Linked DNA regions of Actinocatenispora thailandica. The protein of the gene in region 1 binds, or shares a complex with, the protein of each later gene. Links are inferred from orthologs where the notes say so. Each region holds a gene or a part of one and is shown on either strand. Other genes may lie near its edges.

Evidence for each region.
Region 2: the proteins of Athai_RS17035 (region 1) and Athai_RS20120 are in contact, whole or in part, in a solved structure (PDB 8BNU), measured with the Escherichia coli proteins. The link is inferred for Actinocatenispora thailandica from one-to-one orthologs.

The regions. Positions count from the first base shown.
Region 1 is NZ_AP023355.1:3,818,455-3,827,223, forward strand. What follows is about bases 3,002-5,919. They hold Athai_RS17035 (3-hydroxyacyl-CoA dehydrogenase NAD-binding domain-containing protein), read left to right. Parts: upstream 3,002-3,374; coding sequence 3,375-5,465; downstream 5,466-5,919. Other genes in these bases: Athai_RS17030 (thiolase family protein), read left to right, coding at 3,002-3,369; Athai_RS17040 (hypothetical protein), read right to left, coding at 5,402-5,919. In the rest of the region: Athai_RS17020 (trypsin-like peptidase domain-containing protein), read right to left, coding at 1-195; more of Athai_RS17030, read left to right, coding at 2,176-3,001; more of Athai_RS17040, read right to left, coding at 5,920-6,244; Athai_RS17045 (Hsp70 family protein), read right to left, coding at 6,358-7,821; Athai_RS17050 (PadR family transcriptional regulator), read right to left, coding at 7,924-8,466; Athai_RS17055 (M1 family metallopeptidase), read right to left, coding at 8,590-8,769. UniProt on the Escherichia coli protein: Catalyzes the formation of a hydroxyacyl-CoA by addition of water on enoyl-CoA. Also exhibits 3-hydroxyacyl-CoA epimerase and 3-hydroxyacyl-CoA dehydrogenase activities.
Region 2 is NZ_AP023355.1:4,513,918-4,522,656, forward strand. The notes cover bases 4,011-6,898. They hold Athai_RS20120 (acetyl-CoA C-acetyltransferase), read left to right. Parts: upstream 4,011-4,747; coding sequence 4,748-6,049; downstream 6,050-6,898. Other genes in these bases: Athai_RS20115 (3-oxoacyl-ACP reductase), read right to left, coding at 4,011-4,697; Athai_RS20125 (AMP-dependent synthetase/ligase), read left to right, coding at 6,061-6,898. In the rest of the region: Athai_RS20095 (acyl-CoA dehydrogenase family protein), read right to left, coding at 1-1,004; Athai_RS20100 (SCP2 sterol-binding domain-containing protein), read right to left, coding at 1,012-1,458; Athai_RS20105 (TetR/AcrR family transcriptional regulator), read left to right, coding at 1,594-2,202; Athai_RS20110 (MaoC/PaaZ C-terminal domain-containing protein), read right to left, coding at 2,316-3,134; more of Athai_RS20115, read right to left, coding at 3,213-4,010; more of Athai_RS20125, read left to right, coding at 6,899-7,980; Athai_RS20130 (MCE family protein), read left to right, coding at 7,996-8,739.

The DNA.
Region 1 (8,769 bases):
TGCGGTGTCCGGGCTCGTCGCCGCGGACGGGATCGACGGGTCGGGCGCTCCCGGGTCCGGACCGGCCGGCGAGGTCGACGCCACCGACGCCGGCCGAGCCGGCGGGCCGGCTGCGGCCGAGGTGGGGGCTGGTGCTTCCGGCTGGCCGCCCTGAGCGGGCTCGGGCCGGCCGTCCGGCGGGTACGGGTCGGTCATCTGATTGCGGTCCTCCACGGTGCGCTGCCCCGGGCGCCTGGCGATCGGGGTGGGGTGGTGCCGACTGAGGCCGGCACCGGCTCGTGCGGCACACGTCCGAGCCGCGGACACACCCGCTGGCACACCGTAGCCGCTGCCCGCCAGTACCGGGAAGAGCCGGTCGGGCGGGCGGAGACTACCCGACGCCGGCCGGGACCGGTACCCGTGGGCGCGTGCCGGCGAAGCGGGCGGAAACGGGTCCGGCCGAAACGGGGGCGGGTCGGAAGAAAACACCCGCCACGGCCGGGGCGGCCGGCAATCGGCGGCGGTTTGCCCGTACGGTGGGCGGGTGGTCGACGCATCAACGCCGGTACCGCAGGACGCCACCACCCACGCGCCTGCGGACAGCACGCAGGACACAGCGGTCGGTGACGCCCCGGCTCCGGTGCTGTTGCGTGAACCTCGCGAGGGCATCCCCGAACCGGTCGCCGACGCGGCCGCGGTGCCGGGCCTCGCCGCCCGGTTCGGCGCCGGCACCGGCCCGGTCGCGTTGGACGCCGAGCGCGCCTCCGGCTACCGGTACAGCCAGCGCGCCTACCTGGTGCAGCTGCGCCGGTCCGGCGCCGGCACCGCGCTGGTCGACCCGATCCCGATCACCGACGCGGGCGCCGACCTGTCCGCGCTGTCGGCCGCGCTGGCCGACACCGAGTGGGTACTGCACGCCGCCAGTCAGGACCTGGCCTGCCTGGCGGAGTTGAACCTGCGGCCGCACCGGCTGTTCGACACCGAACTCGCGGCCCGGCTCGCCGGCTTCGAACGGGTCGGGTTGGCGGCGATCACCGAGCGGCTGCTCGGTTTCGCGCTGGAGAAGCAGCACTCGGCGGCCGACTGGTCCACCCGGCCGCTGCCGGAGAGCTGGCTCGCCTACGCCGCGCTGGACGTCGAGCTGCTGGTCGAGTTGCGCGACGCGCTGGACGCCGAGCTGCGCCGTCAGGGCAAGTCGCAGTGGGCCACCGAGGAGTTCGCCGCGCTGGTACACGGGCTGCCGTCGCGGCCGCGGCCCGAGCCGTGGCGGCGCACGTCCGGCATCCACCGGGTCCGCGGCGCCCGTGGCCTGGCCCGGGTGCGGGCGCTGTGGACGGCCCGGGACGAGGTGGCCCGTCGCCGCGACACGGCCCGGGCCGGGTGTTGCCGGACGCCGCCATCGTCGCGGCCGCCCAGGCCGACCCCGGCGACGAGCGGGAGCTGACCGCGGTGCCCGGTTTCGCCGGCCGCGGTGCGCGGCGCCTCGGCGGTACCTGGCTTGAGGCGTTGCTGCAGGCCAAGGCGCTGTCGGCGGCTGAGCTGCCGGCGGTGAGCGTGCCGCCGGACGGGCCGCCGCCGACGCACCGGTGGGCCGAGCGGGACCCAGCGGCAGCGGCCCGGCTGGTCCGCGCCCGCGCTGCCGTCGGCGCCATCGCCGCGGACCACACGGTGCCGCCGGAGAACCTGCTGACCCCGGACACGCTGCGGCGACTGGCCTGGTCTCCCCCGCAGCCGGTGGACCAGGCGAGCGTGCGCGTGTTCCTGGCCGAGCACGGCGCACGGTCCTGGCAGATCGGGCTGACCCTGGACGCGCTCACCGGGGCCCTCACCGACGAGTGACGCCCGGCGCTGCCGCAGGTCCGCGTGCCGGCCGGGACAGCGCCGCGGAGCCAGCGCCGCCGGGGCAGCGCCGCGGAGCCAGCGCCGCCGGGGCAGCGCCGCCGGGGCAGCGCGGCGGGGACAGCGCCGCGGGGACAGCGCCGCCGGGACGCGTCGCTGGCCGGGCACCCCGCCGGCCCGGTGCGCCGGCACCGGCCGCTCCCGATCACACCTCGCGCCGGGCGGCGCCGTCGCGGACACCTGCACCGGCGCCACGGGTACCACTGTGACCGGATGCACAGTTGGGGTGTCGTGCAAATCGCTCGTTACTGGCGAGTAGCATCGGCAGGAGAAGCCCGTACCTGCAAGGAGGCTCGCGTGCCCCGTAGCGTCCGCGACGTCGTCTTCGTCGACGGCGTGCGCACCCCGTTCGGCAAGGCGGGCGGCATGTACGCGGAGACCCGCGCCGATGACCTGGTCATCCGGTGCATCCGCGAACTGATCCGCCGCCACCCGGAACTGCCGCCCGAGCGCATCGACGAGGTCGCCATCGCGGCGACCACCCAGATCGGAGACCAGGGCCTGACCATCGGCCGCACCGCCGCGTTGCTGGCCGGCCTGCCCAAGACCGTCCCCGGGTACGCGATCGACCGGATGTGCGCGGGCGCGATGACCGCGGTGACCACGGTCGCCTCCGGCATCGCGTTCGGCGCGTACGACGTGGCGCTGGCCGGCGGGGTCGAGCACATGGGCCGGCACCCGATGGGCGAGGGGGTCGACCCGAACCCGCGGATCATCGCCGAGAAGCTGGTCGACCCGTCCGCGCTGATCATGGGCGCCACCGCGGAGAACCTGCACGACCGGATGCCCGGCGTCACCAAGCAGCGCTCCGACGCGTTCGCGCTGGCCAGCCAGCAGAAGGTGGCCAAGGCGTACGCGGCGGGCAAGCTGCAGCCCGATCTGGTCACGATGGCGACCCGCTCGGTCGAGGAGGGCTGGGGTGTCGCGACGATCGACGAGGCGCCGCGCGACACCAGCCTGGAGAAGCTCGCCGGGCTCAAGACCCCGTTCCGGCCGCACGGCCGGGTCACCGCGGGCAACGCGGCCGGCCTCAACGACGGCGCGACCTGCTCGATCATCGCGGCCGAGGAGGTCGCCACCGAGCTGGGCCTGCCGGCCGCCATGCGGCTGGTCGGCTACGGCTTCGCCGGCGTCGAGCCGGAGGTGATGGGCGTCGGGCCGATCCCGTCGACCGAGAAGGCGCTGCGGCTGACCGGGCTGTCCATCGACGACATCGGCCTGTTCGAGCTGAACGAGGCGTTCGCGGTGCAGGTGCTCGCGTTCCTGGACCACTTCGGCATCGCCGACGACGACCCGCGGGTCAACCAGTGGGGCGGCGCGATCGCGATGGGCCATCCGCTCGCGTCCTCCGGCGTCCGGCTGATGACCCAGCTCGCGCGCCAGTTCGCCGAGCACCCCGAGGTGCGGTACGGCCTGACCGCGATGTGCATCGGGATCGGCATGGGCGGCTCGGTCATCTGGGAGAACCCGGCATGGGAGGGCAACAAGTGAGCGACATTCCGGTGTTCGACAACGAGGTCGTGACCTCGGCACACGTGCGCTACGTCCCGGTGCCGGCGCTGTCCGGCGAGGCCGCGCTGATCACCCTGGACAACGGGTTCGACCACAAGAAGCCGACCTCGCTCGGCCCGGCCGGCCTGGCGAACCTGAACGCCGCGATGGACGAGATCGAGGCGCACTCCCCTGCGGTGCGGCTGATCGCGGTGACCGGCAAGCCGTTCATCTTCTGCGTCGGCGCCGACGTGACCGGCATGCACCTGCTGCGCGACCGCGAGCAGGCGAAGCTGATCACCAACTACGGGCACCGGGTGTTCGCCCGGTTCCGCGACTCGCAGATCCCGACCTTCGCGTTCGTCAACGGTGCCACCATGGGCGGCGGGCTGGAGCTCGCGCTGCACTGCGACTACCGCACCCTGTCGGCTTCGGTACCGGCGATCGCCTTCCCGGAGTGCTTCCTCGGCATCGTGCCGGCCTGGGGCGGCACCCAGCTGCTGCCGAACCTGATCGGCGCCGACAACGCGGTCAAGGTGATCATCGAGAACCCGCTCAACCAGAACAAGATGCTGCGCGCCAAGCAGGCGTACCAGCTGGGCATCGCGGACGTGCTGCTGGAGCCGGCCGACTTCCTCGAGCGCTCGCTCGCCTGGGCCACCTCGGTGGTCGCCGGTGAGACGAAGGTGCAGCGGCCGGAGGTCGAGCGCGGCGAGGCGTGGGCGGCGGCGCTGGCCAAGGGCCGGGCGATCGCGGATGCGCGGCTGCACGGCGGCGCGCCCGCGCCGTACCGGGCGCTTTCGCTGATGGCGAAGGCGGAGACGGCGCCGTTCGCCGAGGGCACCGCCGCCGAGGACGAGACCAACGCCGACCTGCTGATGAGCGAGGAGTTCCGCGCCGGGCTGTACTCGTTCGATCTGGTGCAGCGCCGCGCGAAGCGGCCGGCCGGCGCGCCGGACAAGTCGCTCGCCCGCCCGGTGACCAAGGTCGGCGTGCTCGGCGCCGGACTGATGGCGAGCCAGCTCGCGCTGCTGTTCGCCCGCCGGCTGGAGGTGCCGGTGGTGCTCACCGACCTCGACCAGTCCCGGGTCGACAAGGGCGTGGCGTACGTGCACACCGAGGTCGACAAGCTGCTCGGCAAGGGCCGGATCAGCGCCGACAAGGCCAACCGGCTGAAGGCGTCGGTGACCGGCTCGATCGACAAGTCGGTGTTCGCCGACGCGGACTTCCTGATCGAGGCCGTGTTCGAGGACATGGCGGTGAAGAAGGCGCTGTTCGCCGAGATCGAGCCGATCGTGCCGGCCGAGGCGATCCTCGCCACGAACACCTCGTCGCTGTCGATCACCGAGATGGCGGCCGATCTGCAGCACCCGGAACGGGTGGTCGGCTTCCACTTCTTCAACCCGGTCGCGGTGCTGCCGCTGCTGGAGATCGTCCGCGGCGAGGCGACCGACGATGCGACGCTCGCGACCGCGTTCGCGGTCAGCAAGCAGCTGAAGAAGAACTCGGTGCTGTGCACCGACTCGCCGGCGTTCGTGGTGAACCGGCTGCTCACCCGGTTCCTCGGCGAGGTGTTCTCCACCGTCGACGAGGGCACCCCGGTCGAGGTGGCCGACCAGGCGCTGGAGCCGCTCGGGCTGCCGATGAGCCCGTTCGTGCTGCTGCAGTTCGTCGGGATGCCGGTGGCGCACCACGTGTCCGAGACGCTGCACGCGGCGTACCCGGACCGGTTCAAGGTGTCGGACAACCTGGCCCGGCTGATCGAGGCCGGCAAGCCCGGCGTGTACGTGTGGGACGAGAAGGGCCGGCAGTCGGTCGACCCCGATCTCGCCGGCCTGCTCAAGGTCGGTGACACCGTGCTGACCGCCGAGCAGGTACGCGACCGGGCCCTGTCCGCGCTCGCCCAGGAGGCGCGGCTGATGCTGGACGAGGGTGTCGTCGCGGAGGCGGCCGACCTCGACCTGTGCATGATCCTCGGTGCCGGCTGGCCGTTCCACCTCGGCGGCATCACGCCGTACCTGGACCGCACCGGCTACAGCGAGAAGGTCACCGGCCAGCGGTTCCTGCCCAAGGGCGTGGCCAGCCTGCCCGCCTGAGACCCGCAGCAGCCGCGGCCCCGGTCGGTACGCCGACCGGGGCCGCGCCGCGTTCCCACCCGCCGACGGGAGGTGCGCTCCTTCGCTCGCGGCGGTTGCCCATTCCGATCCCGCCGACGCGGCGTTGCCCGTCCGCGTCCGCGAACGCCGTTGCGCACCAGGCGCTTCGGTTGCTCACCCGGCGGTGCGACCGGCCATTCCGCGATGCAGCAGCGCGAGCGCGCCGACGCTCGCCGCCCCGCACGCCAGCGCGAGCAGTGCCGGCTGCCACAGGTCGTGCGGGACCAACCCGAGCGCGCCGAAGGCGAGCACGTTACCCAGCGTGGCACCGGTCCCCCACCGAAGAGCACCAACGCGACGACACCGACGCCCACCTGCACCCGGTTGGCCGGCGGACCGCAGCGCCGGCGCCAGTCACGCACCAGCAAGGCGGCCGCGACCACCATCAGCGCCACCGGGACCACGAGACCGAACCAGCGCAGCCAGTACAGACCGCTGCTGTACTGGGAGACCATGCACATGATCGTCGAGGTGAGGGTCGGCAGGACCAGCCACCAGGCGGCGGACCACCACATCGCCCGCACACCATGCGACCGCGTTTCGGCCAGTACCGGCGCCCGGCGGGCCAGCCGAGCGAAGACGACGCTGAGCACCAGCGCCGGCAGGCAGAACGTCAGCGCCGCCACTACCAGGTCTTCGCCGTAGCCGTACCCGGTGTACAGCCACCAGAACTCGTGACCCATCGCGAGGGCCGTCGTGGTACCGAACAACGACAGCATCCCGACGCTGGTGGCCGCAACGGCACGACGGCGGTGGCCGTCGCCGTCGGCGGGCCGGGCCGGCCACGGCTGCGCCAGCAGCCATCCCGCGGTCGTCACCAGGGCGAGCGTGGTCACGAAGCCGACGAGTATGCCCGGGAGCGCGGCGAGGTGGATGGCCAGTGCCCAGCCGGCGAGACTCGCCAGGAGTGCGCCGGCGAACAGCGCGATCGACGGTGCCATGGAGGGGTGAACACCGGCGTTGGCAGGCTCGCGCACCCTTTCTTGGACGTGTGGGTTGCCAGCAGCCAGCAATCCGACGACGGCCGGGCCGGCGTCGTCGACCGATGGCCCGGCGGCGGGGGCAGAGCGCTCACCGGAGTCGCCGCCGACCCGGCGGTTCCAGCTGCCCCGCTCGGCACCAGCTGCCTGTTCGTCGCCGGGCCGGCGGCAACGGTACCGGAGTCGGCGGGTGGGCCGGATGTCACGCGGGCGGCGGTCGGGTCGGAGCTCGCCCGGGCGGCGGCGGTGCGGAGGGCGCCTTCGGCGACGACGGTCTCGGGCTGGTCGAGGGCGTCGGGCGCCACCCGGGTGGCGCGGTGCACGGTGGTGGCGGCGAGCGGTACCCGGGACGAGCCGCCGACCAGGAAGATACCGGCCAGCTCGGCGGTCCCGATGCCGACCCGCTCGATCAACTGGGCGGTCAGCTCGGCGGCCCGGGCGAGCTTCGGGCCGGCGGCGGCCTCGAACTCCTCCCGGCTGATCTGCACGTCACGGTCGAGCAGCGGCACGAACAGGCCGGCGGCGCTGCGCCGGGACAGCATCTCCTTGGCCGCCCGGGCGTCGTCCCACAGGGTTCGGAACGCGCGCCGGTCGGCGGCGGTCTCGGGTGCGGTCAGCCGCCGCCAGGCGTCCGGATCGGCGTCCGCGACGGCGGCACCGACCTGCCGCACCACCACCTCGTCCAGGTCCAGCCCGCCGAACGAGCCGAGCCCGTCCACGTCGACCACCTCGTAACCGTCCGCGGTACGGCGTACCGCGGAGACGTCGAACGTGCCCGCACCCAGGTCGTACACCACGAGCTGCTGACCGGGGCCGAGCCGGTGCCCGAGTACCGAGGTGAAGTACGCCGCGGCGGCCACCGGCTCGGGCACCAGCCGGGGCGCGGGCAGCCCGGCCAGGGAGGCCGCGTCGTGCAGCACCCCGCGGCGCGGTGCCGCCCAGGCCGCCGGGTAGGTGAGGACCACGCTGTCGGGCGCCGCGCCGACCGAGCGCCTCGCCTCGGCGGCCACCAGCCGCAGCGTCGCCGCGACCGCCTCGGCCACCGGCACCTCGACGCCGCCGAGCAGCAGCGCGTCGTCGCCGGCGCGGCTCTTCGGGTATGGCTCGTAGCTGGCCGGGTCGAGCCGGGCGCTGTGCACCGCGTCGCGGCCGGCGAGCAGCGCACCGTCGGCGTCCCGGTGCACCGCGGAGGGCAGCAGCGGGGAGCCGTCGAACAGCACCGGGCGTACCCTGCCGTCCGGCCAGCGCAGCACCGCGACCGTGTTGGAGGTCCCGTAGTCGATGCCCAGCGCGACGCCGGCCGGTGGATCTTGCATGGCCCGGAGTGTAGGCCGGTGGGGAAAGCCGCCGTGCCCACCGGCCGCCCGATCGTCCTGTGTGGACGGATGGCGGGGCCGATCGGCGCCCCCGTCGCCCGATCAGCCCCGCAGCTTGGTGACCAGCCAGCGCAGCCAGTCCAGGACGTTGCGCTCCGAGCCGATGCCGTTGAGCACCGTGGCGTAGTCCACGAACCGGGTGCTGCGCGGATCCGTCGGGGTGCCGTCCGCCTCGAACTCGGCCTGGACCGCGAGGTAGTGCGCGAGCGACGCCTCCCGGCGTTCGATCTCGGCGGTGAGCATGTCGCGCATCGTGTCCGGGTCGGCGAGCCAGCCGTTGTACACCCGCAGCAGCAGCTCGTCGTGCGGCTGCGGGGTCGGTAGCGGGCTCGCCGCCCACTCGGCGAGGGCGGCCCGGCCGGCCGCGGTGGCCGAGTAGAGCTTCTTGTCGTGCGGACCGGGGCCCGGCTCGGTGCGGTACTCGGCCCAGCCGGCTTCGACCAGCTTGCGCAGCGTGCCGTGGATCTGCGCGTGGCCGGCGTTCCAGAAGAAGCCGATCGGCTCCCGCATCAGCTGTGCCACCCGGTAGCCGCTGAGCGGGCGGCGGGCGAGCAGACCGAGGATCGCGAATCCCAGCGTGTTCACCCGCCACATCCTGCCTGCTTGCTCGACCGGCCGTGCCAGCTACCGCTCCCGGCCGGCGATTCGGGCTGCCGGCCGGGTCAGCGCCTGGTGCTGTCGGCCCGGCCGGCGAATCATGCGGTCGGCTCAGCCGACCGGGTCGGTGCGCCAGTCCGGGTGTCCGGGCATCGGCGGGGTGTGCGTGCCGTACAACCAGGCGGTGAGGAAACCGTGCAGGTCGCGGTGTGCGACCGAACTCGCCAGCGCGACGAACTGCCCGGTGGTGCCGCTGCCGCCGGCGAACCTGGCGGCCCAGGCCCGCTCGAT
Region 2 (8,739 bases), 700 kb from region 1 along the record:
CCCTGCGCGGCGTCGAACGTCTTGTCGTTGCGCCCCATCCAGGCCGCCCGCCATACCAGCAGCCGGGCCGCGTCGATCTCGGTACGCAGGTCCGCCAGGGTGAACGCGATCGCCTGGTTGTCGACGATGGGTCGGCCGAACTGCTCCCGGGTGCCGGCGTAGTCCAGCGCGTACTCGTAGGCGGCGCGGGCGATGCCGATCGCCTGGGCGCCGACGGTCGGCCGGCTCATCTCGAACGTCCCGAACGCCGCGTGGCCGCGCTCGCCCCGCGCCTCCCGGGCCCGGGCCAGGCGGGCGTCGAGCTTCTCCTTGCCGCCCAGGACGCAGCGGCCGGGCACCCGCACGTCGTCGAAGAACACGTCGGCGGTGTGCGAGGCGTGCAGGCCGTGCTTGCGGATCTTGCGGGTGGACACCACGCCGGCGGTGCCCGGCGGTACCACGAAGGCGGCCTGGCCGCGGCTGCCCAGCTCCGGATCGACCGAGGCCATCACGACGTGCACGTTGGCGATGCCGCCGTTGGTGATCCACGCCTTCTGACCGCTGATCACCCACTCGTCGCTGGCCTGGTCGTAGCGCGCCCGGGTACGCATCGCGCCGACGTCGCTGCCCGCCTCCGGCTCGGACACGCAGTACGCGGCGAGTCTCGGGTCGTCGGCGTCGCCGAAGCAGTCCGGTACCCACTCGGCGAGCTGGTCGGGGGTGCCGGCGGTGAAGATGCCGGCGACCGCGAGGGTGGTACCGAAGATGGACATGCCGATGCCGCCGTCGCCCCAGAACAGTTCCTCGTTGGCGATCGGCATGGACAGCCCGGTCGGGTCGGCCCACAGCTCGGCGATCGTCTCGAACCCGTACAGCCCGATCTTCGCGGCCTCGCGGATGATCTCCCACGGGGTCTCTTCGCGCTCGTCCCACTCGGCGGCGGCGGGCCGCACCACGTCGGCGGCGAACCCGTGCACCCAGTCGCGCAGGTCGCGCTGCTCCTCGGTCAGCTCCATCGAGAACATCGGGGCATCAGGCCTTCGGGATGTCGAAGTAGCTCGTGAGGCCGGCGCCGAGGGCGAGGTCGCCGGCCAGCTTCAGCTTGCGGGTCATGAACAGCGCCGGGCCGGACGCGTTGCCGGACACCAGTTTCAGGAACGAGACCGGGTCGGTGCTGATGGACAGCCGTGGCTTGGCGTCGGTGGGCGCCCCGACGGTGCAGGTGCCGTTGTCGATGACCTGCTCGTACTCGTCGTCCGGGTCGCCGGTGATGGTCCACCGGATCACCGCGGACAGGGTGCCGGCCCGCTCGGCGCGCAGCCGGCTGGACATCCGGCCGAACACCTCGTCCAGCACCGCGCGCCGGTGCGGCCCGCTCATCGCGGCCTCCAGCTCGCCCTTGGACGCCTGCTTGACCATCCGGGCGAACTCGTCCGGTGTCATGCCCGCGAAGTCCACCGTGGACAGATCCAGCACCATCGATCTCTCCCCACTTACTCACAAGTAACCCTACTTCGGAGTAAGGTTAGTGGTCGGACCGCTAAGGTGGCAAGGGTGAGCGGGGAGGCGACCACCAGGCGCAAGCGGCTGCCGCGCGCGGTGCGCGAGCAGCAGATGATGGACGCGGCGGTGGTCGTGTTCGCCCGGCAGGGATTCCACGCCGCGTCGATGGACGAGGTCGCCGAGCGCGCCGGCATCTCCAAACCGATGCTCTACCTCTACCTGGGCAGCAAGGAAGAGCTGTTCCTCGCCTGCATCCGGCGCGAGGCCGACCGGGTGCGCACCGCGATCGTCTCCGCGCTCGACGACGAGCACGGCGCCGACCTGCCACCCGACCGCGCCCTCTGGTACAGGCTGAGTGCCTTCTTCGCCGTCGTCGCGCAGCACCGGGACGCCTGGCGGGTGCTGCACCAGCAGGCACCGGCGCACGGCGAACCGTTCGCCGGCGAGGTCGCCGCGCTGCGGTCGGCCATCGTCGAGTTCGTCACGGTACTGATCGAGCGGGCCGTCGCCGAGCGCCATCCGCGCGGCCGGCGGCGGCCCACCGCCGACGATCTCGGTGCGTTGGCACACAGCCTGATCGGCGCCTGCGAGGCGCTCGCCGACTGGTCGGTGACCCGGCCCGACGAGAACCCCGACGTCACCAGCGCCCGGCTGATGAACTTCGCCTGGCTCGGCCTGGACAACCTGCTCCGCGGCACCCACTGGCCCCGCCCCCGCTGACCCGCACGACGGTACGCCGCCCGCGGCGCGCCGGTCACGGGCCGGCATGGTGGCACTCGCCGCGACGGTACGCCGGCCGCGGTGCGGCGCGGTGACGGTCACCGCCCCGTGCCTCAGCGCGGCGCGGTGACCTGCCCCGACAGCAGCAACCGGTCGGCCGGATCGGTCAGGGTGAACGTGATCGCGTCGGCGCCGATCCGGGCGCCGAAGCCGACCCGGCCGGGCAGCCGTACCGGACGGCGGAACCACACGGTGGCCTCGCCGCGCTCGGGCAGCCGTCCCCCCAGCGCCGCCAGGCAGCGCGCCGCGGACCACATGCCGTGCGCGATCGCGGTACGAAAGCCGAACGGCCGGGCGGTCACCGCGGACAGGTGAATCGGGTTGCGGTCACCGGACACCGCCGCGTACCGCCGGCCCAGTCCGGCCGGCAGCCGCCACCAGGCCTCCGCCGGCAGCGGCTCGCCGTCGGGTGCGGCCGGAGCGTCCACCGTGGACCGGAGCCGGACGGATCGGCTCAGGTAGGTGGAGCGGCCGAGCCAGACCTCGTCGCCGCCGGCGCGTACCCGGGTGAGTACGTCGATGGTGGCGCCGCGGTGGTGCGCCGCGAGGTTCGCCGCGGACACCTCGACGTCGAGGACCTCGTCGACCTCGACCGGGCGGTACCAGGTGAACACCTGTCGGGTGTGCACCAGCCCGGGCAGCCGGAACGGGAAGTCGCGGCCGGCCATCAGCGCCAGCGCGGGCGCGAAACCGAGCAGGTGCGGGTAGGCCGGCGGCACCGGCCCGGTCAGGGTGCAGCCGCAGACCCGGGCGTAGCGCAACAGGTGCGCCGGGTCGATCCGGACGTCGTCCCGGCGCACCACCGTGGCCGGCGCGGTCGTGGCGGCCGGCCGGGGCAGCAGCCCGCGCAGGTACGAGGCGGCGAGTCCCATCGCGCGTTCCCTTCTCCAGCAGGCGACGGGTCCCGTCGCTGGCGCCTTCGGCGGCTGGTGACCTGCTGCGGCTGGCGGTCAGGCACCGAGCAGGCTCTGCCCGCAGACCCGGATGGTCTGGCCGGTGATGCCGCCCGAGTCCGGCGCGGCGAGCCAGCTCACCGCCTCCGCGACGTCGACCGGCAGGCCACCCTGGGCGAGGCTGTTGGCGCGCCGCCCGACCTCCCGTACCGCCAGCGGCATGCCCGCGGTCATCCGGGTCTCGATGAAACCCGGCGCGACCGCGTTGATGGTGCCGCCGCGCCGCGCGAGCACCGCCGCGTACGCCTCGACCAGGCCGATCACGCCCGCCTTGCTGGTGGCGTAGTTGGTCTGGCCGGCCGCGCCGGCGATGCCGTTGAGCGAGGACAGGCAGACGATCCGGGCGCCGGGGCGCAGCGCCGCCGGGTCCTCCAGCAGCGCGGCGGTGAGCCGCTGCGGCGCGAGCAGGTTGACCGACAGCACGGTGTCCCACTCCGAAGCGGTCATCTTCGCCAGCGTCCGGTCCCGCAGCACGCCGGCGTTGTGCACCACGATGTCGACCCCGTCGTACCGCTGGGTCAGGTACGCGACGAGTTCGCGCGGCGCGGTCGGCGCGGTGATGTCCAGGTGCAGCGAGCTGCCGCCGACCCGGTTCGCGACCGCCGCCAGTGCCTCGCCCTGCGCCGGTACGTCCAGGCAGACCACGGTGGCGCCGTCGGCGGCGAGCGTCTCCGCGATCGCCGCGCCGATCCCCTGCGCCGCACCGGTGACCAGCGCCGTCCGGCCGGCCAGCGGCCGTTCGGCATCGACGGTGCCGCCGGCGGGTGCCGGGCCGACGTCGACGACCTGACCGGACACGTACGCCGAGCGCGGTGACAGCAGGAACCGCAGCGTGCTGCCCATCGAGGACTCCGCACCGGCGGCGACGCGCAGCAGCGAGACGGTGGCGCCGCGGCCGACCTCCTTGCCCAGCGACCGCACGAATCCGGTCAACGCGCGGCGGGCCAGGTGCGACGCGACGTCGGGGGCCTCGGCGGGCGGGCGGCCGAGTATCAGTATCCGACCGCCGGTGCGCAGCGACCGCACCCGCGGCCCGAGGAACTCCCGAAGGCCACCCAGCGCGGTGGCGTCGGTGATCGCGGACGCGTCGTACACCAGCGCCGCGGGGTGTTCGGCGGAGGCCACGAACTCGACGCCGGTGCCGGCGAGCGCGACACGCACGGCGTCCGCCAGCTCCCCGGCACCGCTGGCCGCGGGACGATCGGTGCCGTCGCCGGCCGCGGAACCGGCACCGGCTTCGGTTGCGGCGCTACCGGCCGCGGAACCGGGTTCGGTTGCGGCGCTACCGGCCGCACCGGAATCGGGACCGCCACCGGCGGTGGCGACGGGGCTCTCGCCGCCGCCGAGCACGATCGGCCCCGGCACCTCGGCCGGCCGCTGCGGGTCGCGGCGGGGCAGCACCGCGGGGCGCGGCAGGCCGAGGCGCCGGGCGATCGCCCGGCCGGGACCGGCGGAGGTGAAGCGCTGATATCGGTCGACCATGCCGACATCCTTACTTGCGAGTAAGTCTACCCGCAAGTATGGTCTGCGCCGTGAGGGTCGGCGTGCTCGGCGGCAACCGCATCCCGTTCGCCAAGGCGAACGGGCACTATGCCACCGCAACCAACCAGGACATGCTCACCGCCGCGCTGGACGGGCTGGTGGCCCGGTTCGGGCTGGCCGGTGAGCGGCTCGACGAGGTGGTCGGCGGCGCGGTGCTCAAGCACAGCCGCGACTTCAACCTCACCCGGGAGGCGGTGCTCGGCTCCCGCCTCGACCCGACGACCCCGGCGTACGACCTGCAACGGGCCTGCACGACCAGCCTGGAGGCGGCCGTCGCGGTGGCCAACAAGATCGAGCTGGGCCAGGCGGAGGCCGGCGTCGCCTGCGGCACCGACACCACCTCGAACGTGCCGATCGAGCTCAACGACGACCTGCGCGAGGTGCTGCTCGCCGCCAACCGGGCCCGCGGGGTGCTCGGCAAGGCACGCGCGCTGACCGGGCTGCGGCCGGGGCAGATCGTGCCGGCGATCCCGCGCAACGCCGAGCCGCGTACCGGCCTGTCGATGGGCGAGCACGCCGCGCGCACCGCCCGGCACTGGCAGATCGGCCGCACCGAGCAGGACGAGCTCGCCGCAGCGAGCCACCGCAACCTGGCCGCGGCGTACCGGGCGGGGCTGTTCGACCATGAAGTGACGCCCTACCTGGGGCTGCGGCAGGACGAGATCCTGCGTCCGGACGCGAGCGTCGAGACGCTGGCCGGCCTGCGGACCGTGTTCGGGTCGGACACGATGACCGCCGGCAACTCCACCCCGCTGTCCGACGGCGCCGCCGCGGTGCTGCTCGGCTCCGACGAGTGGGCGAAGCGGCACCGGATCCCGGTGCTCGCCCATCTGGTCGACGCGGCCAGCGGCGCGGTCGACTTCGTGCACGGCGACGACGGGCTGCTCACCACCCCGGTGTACCTGGTGCCGAAGCTGTTGGCGCGCAACGGGCTCACCCTCGACGACATCGACCTGTTCGAGCTGCACGAGGCGTTCGCCTCGCAGGTACTCGCCACCCTGGCGGCGTGGCGCGACCCGGAGTTCGGCCGGCAACGCCTGGGGTTGCCCGGCGCGTTCGGCGAGCTGGACCGCGATCGGCTCAACGTGGCCGGATCGTCGCTCGCGACCGGGCACCCGTTCGCCGCGACCGGGGCCCGGATCGTCGCCACCACGGCCCGACTGCTGCACGAGCGGGGCGCGAGACGCGGCCTGATCTCGATCTGCGCGGCCGGCGGGCAGGGCGTGGTCGCCCTGCTGGAACGGCCGGCGCCGGCCCGCAAGCGCCCGGCCCGGCGGACGGCGGCGCGTTAAGAGGTGGCGTGATGGTGGCGGAGTACGGTATCCCGGCGCTGGTCGATCCGCCGAGCGCGGGCGGTCTCGCCGACAGCGTGTACGCCACCGCCGCCCGCGCACCGCAGCTGGTGCTGTTTCGCCGCCGCACCGGCTCGGGCTGGGCCGACGTGACCGCGGCGCGGTTCGGCACCGAGGTACGGGCTGTCGCGGCCGGCCTGGTCGCGATCGGCGTCCGGCCCGGCGACCGGGTGGCGCTGATGTCGCGCAACCGGTACGAGTGGGCGGTGCTCGACTACGCGATCGCCTCGGTGGCGGCGGTCAGCGTGCCGATCTATCCGACCTCGTCGGCTGCACAGGTGGCCTGGATCCTGCGCGACTCGGGCGCGGTCTGCTGCGTCACCGAGACCGCCGGACACACCGCGACGGTGACCGCCGCCGGGCGTACGACCAGCGCCGATGCGGGCGAGTCGACTGCTGTCACCGGTGGCCGGAGCGATGCGGCCGTCGGCGGTGGATTGCCGGCGCTGGCCCACCGGTTCGAGCTGGACTCGGGCGGGCTCGACGAGTTGCGCCGGCGCGGCACCGCGGTCGACGGGTCCACGGTGGACGCCCGGCGGGCGTCGGTGGGGCCGGGCGACGCGGCGACGATCATCTACACCTCCGGTACCACCGGACGGCCGAAGGGCTGCGTGCTCACCCACGCGAACCTGATGGCGGAAGCGGACAACGCCACCGAACTGCTGTACCCGGTGTTTCGCGCGGTGTCCCGCCGCCCGGCGAGCACCGTGCTGTTCCTGCCGCTGGCACACGTGTTCGGCCGGGTGATCCAGGTCGGTTGCGTGCGGGCCGAGGTGTGCGTCGGCCACTCCCCCAGCGTCAAACCGGCCGAGCTGCTGCCCGACCTCGCCTCGTTCCGGCCCACCTTCCTGCTGGCCGTGCCGTACGTGTTCGAGAAGGTGTTCCACACCGCTCGGGCCACCGCGGAGGACCTCGGCCGGGCCGCGTCGTTCGACCGCGCGGCGCGGATCGCCACCGCGTACGGCGCGGCGCTGGAGCGGCGGGTCAACGGCACCGGGCGCGGGCCGGGGCTGCGGTTGCGGGCCGCGCACGCGCTCTACGACCTGCTGGTGTACCGCCGGGTCCGGGCGGCGCTGGGCGGCCGGGTCCGGTATGCCATCAGCGGCGGCGCGATGCTCGGCCGCCGCCTCGCGCTGTTCTTCGCCGGTGCCGGCATCGTGGTGTACGAGGGGTACGGGCTGACCGAGACGACCGCCGCCGCGACCGTCAACCCGCCGCTGGCGCCCCGGTTCGGCAGCGTCGGCCGGCCGCTGCCCGGTACCACCGTGCGGGTCGACGAGCACGGCGAGGTGCTGGTGCGCGGGCCGCAGGTGTTCGCCCGGTACTGGGGCGGCGACGAACCGGTGACCGCGGACGGCTTCCTCGCCACCGGCGACCTCGGCGAGCTGGACGACGACGGGTACCTGACGATCACCGGGCGGGCCAAGGAGATCCTGGTGACCACCGGCGGCAAGAACGTGGCTCCCGGCCCGCTGGAGGACGCGGTACGGGCCGACCCGCTGGTCAGCCAGTGCCTGGTGGTCGGCGACAACCGGCCGTACGTGGCGGCGCTGGTCACCCTGGACCCCGAGGCGGCGCAACGGTTCGCCGAGCGTGGCGGCGATGTCGAGGCGGCGGTGCAGCGCGCGATCGACCGGGCCAACGACACGGTGTCGCGGGCCGAGTCGATCCGCCGGTTCCGGCTGCTCGACGAGGACTTCACCGAGCAGAACGGGCTGCTCACCCCGTCGCTGAAGATGCGCCGAGACCGCATCGTCGCGGCGTACGCGCGGCAGCTCGACGACCTGTACGCAGCACGGACCGCCCCGGTTCCCGCGCAGCCCGGGGCGGTCGGATCGGACGCATCGAGGGACGACCGAATGCACACCTAGGGGTGGTGGTCCAGGGTGGACCCGAGGCAACCGGAAGGCGATCTGGTCGGCGAGACGCGGGTGACCGTGTGGCCGGCGGCGAAACCGTGGGGCTCGGGCGGCCGGGCGTTCCTCGGGCTGTGCTTCGTCCTGCTGGTGGTGGCGCTGCTGGCGGTCTCCGTCGGCGCGTACCGGAAGGTGTTCACGCCCGCCGTCATGGTCACCGTACTGACCGATCACACCGGCCTGCAGCTGGACCGCAACGCCGACGTGAAGCTGCGCGGCGTGGTCGTCGGACAGGTCCGCGAGATCGGCGCGGACGGCCGCACCGCCCGGCTGACCGTCGCGCTCGACCCCGGCTCGGTACCGCGGATCCCGTCCAACGTGTCCGCCTCGATGCTGCCCAAGACGCTGTTCGGGGAGAAGTACGTGTCGCTCGCCGCGCCGGCACATCCCTCCGGTACCCCGATCGCGGCCGGCGCGGTGGTGCACCAGGACCGGTCGGCCTCGGCGGTGGAGCTGGAACGCGTGTTGAACGCCGCGCTGCCGCTGCTCCAGGCGGTACCGCCGGAGAAGGTGTCGGCGACGCTGACCGCGCTGGCCACGGCGCTGCGGGGCCGCGGCGCGCAACTCGGCGACACCCTGGTCACGCTCGACCGGTACCTGACGGTGCTGAACGCCAACCTGCCCACGATCCGCGCGGACGTGCGCAAGCTCGCCGACGTGCTCGACACGTACACCGGGGCGCTGCCGGATCTGATGGCGGTACTGGCCAACCTG